Regions from separate parts of the Pseudoflavonifractor sp. MCC625 genome, predicted to be linked through region 2. Evidence: riboswitches for the same ligand, from Rfam matches in the RefSeq annotation. Region 2 holds a riboswitch; the other holds the start of a gene.
The links. Region 2 has a riboswitch for cyclic di-GMP ahead of GPK94_RS04455 (signal peptidase I). Riboswitches for the same ligand answer to the same signal wherever they lie in the genome.
Positions count from the first base shown of each region.

Region 1: another riboswitch for cyclic di-GMP. It lies ahead of GPK94_RS05615 (S-layer homology domain-containing protein); the one in region 2 lies ahead of GPK94_RS04455 (signal peptidase I).

Region 1 is NZ_WQOJ01000014.1:197,136-201,241, forward strand. Features, by position in the region: gene GPK94_RS05610 (DUF4474 domain-containing protein) at 1-936, opposite strand, end outside; gene GPK94_RS05615 (S-layer homology domain-containing protein) at 986-2,992, opposite strand; cyclic di-GMP riboswitch class I at 3,097-3,188, opposite strand; gene GPK94_RS05620 (helix-turn-helix domain-containing protein) at 4,001-4,106, shown strand, end outside.
Region 2 is NZ_WQOJ01000011.1:63,360-67,465, reverse strand. Features, by position in the region: gene GPK94_RS04460 (recombinase family protein) at 1-334, shown strand, start outside; cyclic di-GMP riboswitch class I at 558-647, shown strand; gene GPK94_RS04455 (signal peptidase I) at 913-1,482, shown strand; gene GPK94_RS04450 (SipW-dependent-type signal peptide-containing protein) at 1,551-2,141, shown strand; gene GPK94_RS04445 (TasA family protein) at 2,203-2,808, shown strand; gene GPK94_RS04440 (TasA family protein) at 2,999-3,574, shown strand; gene GPK94_RS04435 (InlB B-repeat-containing protein) at 3,595-4,106, shown strand, end outside.

The sequences.
Region 1 (4,106 bases), on a different contig from region 2:
GTTGTAAACACGAAGGAAGGTCAGCGGGATAATGCCTTCCAGCTTCAAGTCCTCGTACATGAAGTTGTACGCACCTGTTACCATGTTTACAGGGTCAAGGTTCTGGTAGTCCAGCACCAAGCCTTCCAGTTCGGGGAAACCGGTCAATTCATTGCACGCCAGACTGCCGCTGACAAACTGCTCGTACAGTTTCTTGCGTACTTCATCGGACAAACTGCCTTTCAGCATGAGGAACGCCGCCGTGCCATCTTCACCGACAACATAATCACGGTAGTCTACCAGCAGTTCGGTACTGACAGCAAACTTTTTCTTGCCGTTCTCCTGCTTCTGCGGCCAAGTATAGTTCTGACCGTGCGTGTGGCTATCATCACTGTCGGTACACTCAACATTCTTATCCGGTCTGCCGAGCGGTTCAATTTCTACGGTCAGATAAAACACATCTTCATCGAGGTTCGGACCGATAATCGGAATACCATTGAGAGAGCCGTCCCATATAAGCGTGTGCTTCATCATGGCTACCGGCTCAATATCTTCACCGGCAAAGTTCTTGTCTGCTTGATAAATGCCGTCCTCGGACAGTTTTACCAAACCGCCGTCCGTTTTGGTTGCCGGTGTGTAGGGCGATACCATAGTGTCCGGTGAATCTTCGGGAAGCCATGCTTTAACATCGTTTGCACCGGAGAGCAGGTAATTCTCTACAATCGAGCCGACAAATTCTTTCTTCAATCCATCGTCCGAAGGACTGCGGACATAGACATTGATATTCACATACTGTGTAAGCTGATACCCAAATTCCAGTTCCAGATAACCGGTATGCGGGTCGAATGTGCCGCCTTTGATTTCTGCTGCCTGTGCGTCGATGATTGGCACGAATCCAATCACCATGCAAAAGCACAGGAACAGAGAAACTACTCTGCGGACTAATGCTTTCTTCATAAGTTTACCTCCAACTATTCAGGAGTTCTTCCGTTTCTAATTCTTTCTATCAGTGCTTGTGCGTGATAGCGGCTTCCATGATGTTGCCATACGCCCAGTTGCTCTGGCTGACATCGGGGAACGGACAAGCCATGCTGTGCAGTTCGGTTGCCGTTTCATAGTTTCTGCCGAGCATACGGTTTATCATCGTTACGGTTTCAGCGCGGGTGATGTACTGCTCCGGTCGGAAGGTGCCGTCCGTATAGCCGCTGATTAAGCCGTACTGCACCGCTTGACGAATATAGCTGCTGTACCATTTGCCGTCTGCCACATCAGAGAAGGTCTTGGTACTGCTGGTCATAATCAAGCCTTCCTTTGCTGCGATACGCGACAAGGCCGTTGCCATCTCGGCACGAGTGATTGCAGATTCCGGTTTGAACACGCCGCCGTTATAGCCTACCATGTAGCCTTCCTTGGACGCTGCTTCAACCCAGCGATACGACCAGCGGTTATTGGCAACATCGGTATACGAGGATTGCTCCGGTTCGGCAGTTTCCTTTTCCAGCGCGTCAATCAGCATTTTCGCGGTCTGTTCGCGGGTGATATTGCGTTCGGCATGGAACATACCATCGGTAAAGCCGTTGATATACAGCTTGTGTTCTACCTTGGGCGTTGCAGGTGTGCCGCCGCCACCGCCGCCGATACCGCCGCCGCCACCGCTGGTAACATCGGTAGTGAGGGTCAGCTTTACCTTGGAATATTCAGAGCCGGTGTTGTCCTTGATTTGGATTGTGATACTGAAATTCGTATTCAGCGGAATATCCGTCAAAGCCTTCACATAGATACCGCTGCTATCCGCAGTAACCTGCACCTTGGTATCATCAAAGGTCACAACATACTCGTCCGGTCTAAGCAGCACCTTTGCCGTGCTGCCGGTAGTCAGCGACTTGTTCAGCAGCAGCGCATACAGATTTACCGTGCCGTCCTTGCTGACCGTAACCGTGGAACGAGTGCCGGTAAGCTGGTGCTGTTCGCTTGCCGCACCATCGGTAAAGTTTCCGGTGTTGTTCGGCATATCCTTCAAGACAGCGCCGGTCATGTAGTTATTGTTCAGATACACCTTTGCACCTGCGTCATGCCGTGCTTTGAGCGTAGCAGGAACAAAACCGCGCAGATAAGTGTTTTCCAAATGAATCTCGGTCAACGCGGTATGCGTAAATGCGTCCGGTAATACACCGCGCAGAGGATTCGTGTCCAGCGCGAGATATTGCAGGTCTGCCAGATTAGCAATACCGGCAGAGATTTCGCCTTCCAGCTTGTTTTCGGACAGGTCTAAAATCTGCAAACCGGAAAGCGTGTACAGTGTTTCGGGAATCGTGCCGGTCAATCCGCACTGCCACGCCGAAAGCGAGATAAGATTAGTTAGCGCGGACAGGTCGGGAATCGTACCGCCGATAGCATTTTCCGAAAGGTTCAAGTATTTCAGACTGCTCATACCGGCAACTGCCGCAGGAAAACCGCCGGTCAACTGATTTCCCATGAGGTTCAGCACCTCAATCTGGGTATTGCTCAAAATCGTGTCCGGTATCGTACCAGTGTACTGGTTATCTTTGAGAACCAGCGTTTTCAATGCGGGCATTGTACCAAACTCGGAAGGAATCGCACCTGCATAATCATTGCCGCCCAAGTCTACATTTTGCAGTTTCGGGAGCGTATAGAGCGCAGACGGAATATCTCCGCTCAAATGATTATCCGAGAGGAACAGATACCGCAATTCACTAAGTTCCCCGATTGCAGCCGGTATATGTCCGGTGATGTTCTGACCTTTTAGACCAATGCTCTTGATTTCCACAAGGTCTTCCGCTCCGGTGATGGTATCCAGTGTGCGCTGCTGGGCGTTCAGCAAACGCTCAATCTCATTGATGAACCATGTCTGTCCATCACAGGCGGCAATAAATCGTTTGGCATATTCCGTCTGTGGGTTTGGCGTAAAGTCTACTGCGCCTGCCGTGAGTGGTGCGTATAGCTGCAACAGCAAGGCTATTACAAGCAATACGCTGATTCGTGTGCGTTTCATTTTTCGATCGCTCCCTTTCTTTTGCGCCCAAACAGTAAAAAAAGGGCGCAGTACCGCATGGATAGTAGTCCACACAGTACTGCGCCCGTAATGCGGGGACTGGTTTAGGTAACTGGCTGTCATGCGATTGCTGGACAATCGTTTAGATCCTATAGCTTTGCGCCGCAGAGTTTCCTCTGTTTTGCCATTTCTGCCATTCTCCTAAGAGTTTGGGTTATTTTGCTATTCAAATTATACTAAGTTACTGGGTGTTTGTCAATTATTACTTTGTCAATTTCGACAAAAATATTTTTATACTTAAACAAGTACTTGTTTAAAATTGTGTACTGCTTACGTCGGAGAGGGTCTATTGTTATAGACTTCAAAGTTTTTTTCTCTGCGCTCGCCGCCGCGAGAATGGTGAGGGGGTGCTGCGGCTGTGGGTAACTGCCGCAAGGGAGTTATCCATCAACCGCAGCAGGGGGAGAGGAAAGACGCGGGCGGCGCGGATTTCGTTCCTCTCCCCTCACCTCAAAAGCGGTTTTTACCGGCGTTTTGATAAGATATTAGCATATCGCACAAAAACTGAAGTTGAATCTTGTGCATGATTAAAAATATTTTTCAGGGGCTATTCCATTGACCACATTTCGGCGTTATAGTAAAAGAGGAAATATTTCCAATGTCCTTTGACAACCGCATACTCAGGCATCAGGTACAAATTCGGCGCGGAGAGCTGCAGCGGAAAGCTGTGAACTGTGGGTGGCTCCTATCATGGCAATGACCCGCGCGGAAGATAATGATACTCCCGACCAGTCACCGTCCGAGCGTGAAAACGTCGCAGGCAATGAGGTCGGACAACGGATAGGTGAAATTCCTGTGGAATCGGTACGCCGCCGATCGCTTGGTGCTTCCCGCAGTCGGGGGTGAGGCCGAATAGACTGACAGTAACAGTATAAATCATTATAAAACCGGAAGAATACCGCTTCTTTGCGTGTATTCTTCCGGTTTCGCACTTCATGGAGGTTTTACATGTCATTTGATTACGAAATTTTATCACAGAATGATCTGCTGGAACTGTTTCCGTTCGGCCGGTCAAAACTCAACGCCTTACTGCGGGCCGGTGTTCTGCCCGTCA
Region 2 (4,106 bases):
GGAGCGGGCCCTCCAGGCCTGCCGCCGCCGGACAGTCCATCTCTACCGGGATCAGGAGGAGGGGGTGATCACCCGGACGGAATTTCAGGAGCTCCTCCTGGAAAACCGGCGGCGGCGGGAGGAGCTGGAAGCCCGGTTGAGCGCGCTCCCCCCGGCTCCACGAAACGACCCGGCCTGGTGGACCGAGCGGGTGCGGGAGACCCTGACCTTTGCACCGCTGACCCGCCCGGCCGTGCTCTCCCTGGTGGATCGGGTGCTGGTGGAGGAGGGAAAACAGGTGGAGATTCGGTTCCGCTTTCGGATGCCGGCAGCAGAAACTGTGCAGAATGGATAAAGAGACGGTCGAAAAATAGGGGGATGGGAGGAATACTAAACAACCAGCATACTTGCATCTGCGATTTATTTGTGCTACAATGTTACCGTTACAGAAGTTCTTAATATATCTTTAAGGCTTTCGGGAAAAATTTTTAAAATGTAACCGATTTGTGACCGAAGGGTGCTATACTCTGTAACAGAAGCGATCTCCCGCCGGAGAGCATGCTCCGGCAAGCTTACAAGTTGGAAAAGAGCAAACCATGTGAAAGCATGGGACGCAAAGCTAGAAAGCTAACACGGCCATGTGCCGCTACGCTCGTTCGGCTGCCCAGACAAAGACGTTCGGTCTGCCGATGCGTTGAGCTCTTTTCCTGGAATGGATCCTGTTCGCGCCGCAGACAGTTCGTCTGCGGCGCTGTTTTTTCACCTCTAAAACAGCGGAAACAGAACGATTTAAAAGAAATAAAAAATGTACATCCAAACCTTGAAATGTAACCGTTCTGTGACCGCAGGGTGCTATACTCGGATTCAGAAAGTGAGCTTCCGGGCGGGAAGGTCCCCCGGTCTCCCAGTCTGAGAAAGCGAGGTGAGGGCGCAGTGCCCAAAGCAGTTAAAGTCCTCTGGAACACCCTGACCACCATCCTGGCGGTGATCGTGGTGGGCGTGGCCGTCCTTCTGGTGGGCGTACGTCTGGTGGGGTTGACCCCCTACGTAGTGCTCAGCGGAAGTATGGAGCCGACCTATCCCACCGGTTCCCTGATCTATGTGAAGGATGTGGAGCCACAGGATGTAAAGGTGGGCGACCCCATCACCTTTGTCTTGAATGAGGATCTGACCGTTGCCACCCACCGGGTGATTGAAGTCAATGAGACCGACGGTTGGTTCCGCACGCAGGGGGATGCCAATGACAGTCCCGACGGAAGCCCGGTTCTTTTCGAGAACCTGATCGGAGTACCCCAGTTCTGTATCCCAAAGCTGGGCTTCCTCACCGATTTCCTCACCCACGCCCCGGGCATGTATGTGGGATGGAGTGTGATCGCCGTGTTGCTGATCCTGCTCTTCACACCGGAGATTCTGAAATGGGCCGAGGATTCGGACAAGAAGGCCGCCGCCAAGAAAGCGGGTAAGGCCGATGACGCAGGGGGAACGCCGAAAGGCAGTAAATAGATTCGACCCGGTACTCGCAAAGATCCAGACCAACCAATGTTCTTTAAGAAGAGAAAGGAGCAAACACAATGAACGTGAAGAAAGTTGCTGCTACTACCGCAGCCCTGTCCCTGACCGCAGCTGTCGCCGTGGGCGGCACCCTGGCTTGGCTGACTGCCAAGACAGATACTATCGAGAATACCTTTACCATCGGCAACGTAGGCATCAAGCTGCAGGAAAAACAGGGTGAGGAGTGGAAGACTGCGGGTGAGGGCTTTACTGGTCAGCAGTATACCGTCACGCCCGGTATCAATATTACCAAAGAAGCCAAAGTAACGGTGAATGATGGAAGCGAAAAGAGCATTGTCTATCTGAAGGTAGTGAAGGGTAGCGACTTTGATACATACTTTGACGCTACTGTAGATACCAATAATTGGACTCCGCTGGCGGGACATGAGAACTACTATTGGAAGGTTGCAGAGGAGAATGCCGAACTGGGGATTCTTGCTAATAACACGGTAGACCCCGATGAGGATGCACTGGTAAATGGTGTTAAGCTCGACAAGGCGACTCTCTCCTTCCAGGCTGCCGCTATTCAGTATGACGGTCTGACCGGTGAGGGTGACGCTGCTAAGGCGGACGATGGCTTCAACAAGCTGCCTACTGAGTTTAAAAGCTAATTTATTAGAACAATTTTAGCTATTGCTACATGGTGACAAACTTAGAAAGGAAGCATGACGTATGAACATGAAGAAGAAACTGGTTGCCGGCGGCCTCGTGGCCTGCATGGGCGCGACTCTCATCGGCGGCGCCACCCTGGCTTACTTTACTGACAAAGATGAGGCCGACAACGTTTTTACTGTGGGTAATGTGGGCATCGACCTGACCGAGCCCAACTGGGATGCCACTGGCGCGAACGACGCAAAGGAGGCTTATCCTGGCGAGCCTCTGGCCAAGGATCCTACGGTCACCAACACGGGTGCCAACCCCTGCGTTGTGCGCATTAAGGTTGAGTGGGACGAGAAGATTGATCCGATGGAGTACCGCACGGACTATGTCACTGGTAAGCTGGGTGACAACTGGGTTGACGGCGGAGACGGCTACTTCTACTATACAAAAGCGCTGAATAAGGGCGATAAGACCGACGCTCTGTTTGACCAGATCGTGGTTCCCACAACGCTGACCAATGGTGATGCTGCGACAGAATACAACGTGAAGGTGACCGCTTATGCGGCACAGGCGCAGGGCATTTTCACCAGCTATAAAGACATGGAAGACGGTATCAGCGCGGAAGAGCTGCCCACCGTGCAGGCGTTCTTCAATACTGCTTTTGCTCCCGCGCCCTAACCTTTAGTACATCCGTACCGAATCGAATTGAATATGGGCGGCGGGGCATTTCCCCGCCCCGCCGCCCTAAGGACGTTCCCAGCACTGCCTGTTGGGATTCCCTACCAGAACGGGAGTGCCGCTTCCCCAGGCACTCCTATTCGTCCCTAAAGCGTATTTGAATTTGTGAAGAGGAAAGGCGGGAGATGACATGAAAAAACGACTCGCAGCGGGCGGCGTTGCGCTGTCCCTGCTGGCCATCCTGGGCATCGGAACCGCGGCGTATTTCGTGACCGATGGCAGGGCCGAAAACAAGATCACCATGGGCACGGTCGATCTGACCCTGACCGAAACCGTGAACGGTGTTGTGGTGGGCGAGAGCACCAGCCAGCTGGACGGCATTCTCCCCAGCCAGACCGTAGATCAGGTGGCAGAGATTAAGAATACCGGCAATCAGGACTACTGGCTCCGGGTGCGGGCGGATGTGAGCGTCACCGCAGCGGATCAGGCCGCCGATTTGGATAACCGCGTAATCTCCTTCAACTGGGACAAGGAGAAGTGGGTAGAACAGGACGGCTGGTACTACTACCCCACCGCCGTGGCGGTCAATGAGACGGTGACCCCCTTCACAGAGGTCACCTTCGCCGCTGAGGCCGGAAACGAGTATCAGGGTTGCATCATCGATATCGATGTGGAGGCCCAGGCCGTTCAGGTCAAGAACAATGAGATTCCCGAAAACGGCTCTGTCCTGGACGTCCAGGGCTGGCCTGAGACGGTCACTCCGTAAGGAAAGAGGTGTGATGCAGTATGTATAACTGGAAGAAACGCCTGTTGGCGGCTGTGCTGGCCGGTTGTATGACCGTCGGTCTGATGGCCCCCGCACTGGCGACCGTGGGTGGGGAGGATACCCTTACCACGGCGGGCGAGGTGGACCCCGGTTTCAGCGTGGACCCGGTGTACCCTGTGGAGCCCACCGATCCTGTGGAGCCCGTGGAGCCCACTCCTCCCGTGGAGACCGAGATCCCCGATGGGGAGATTCCTGGCGGAGTGTTGCCGCCGGAGGAAGTAGGGGCTTTGACAGCGTCGGAGACTTATGACGGAGTTACCGTAGATGTTTCTGCGCCTGCGGGTGCGTTCCCGGAAGGGACGACCGTCACCATCACTCCGATCAAGGAAGAGCTTGATTTTGGTGAAAAAGCCTGGAATTTCGTGGAGAAACTCTTTGGCTTTATGGAAGAGAACTACGACAACGAAGAGCTGGAGCCCATGGACGTGGTGCGCTACGTGATGGATGAGACAGTAGCCACCTTTGAAGAGGA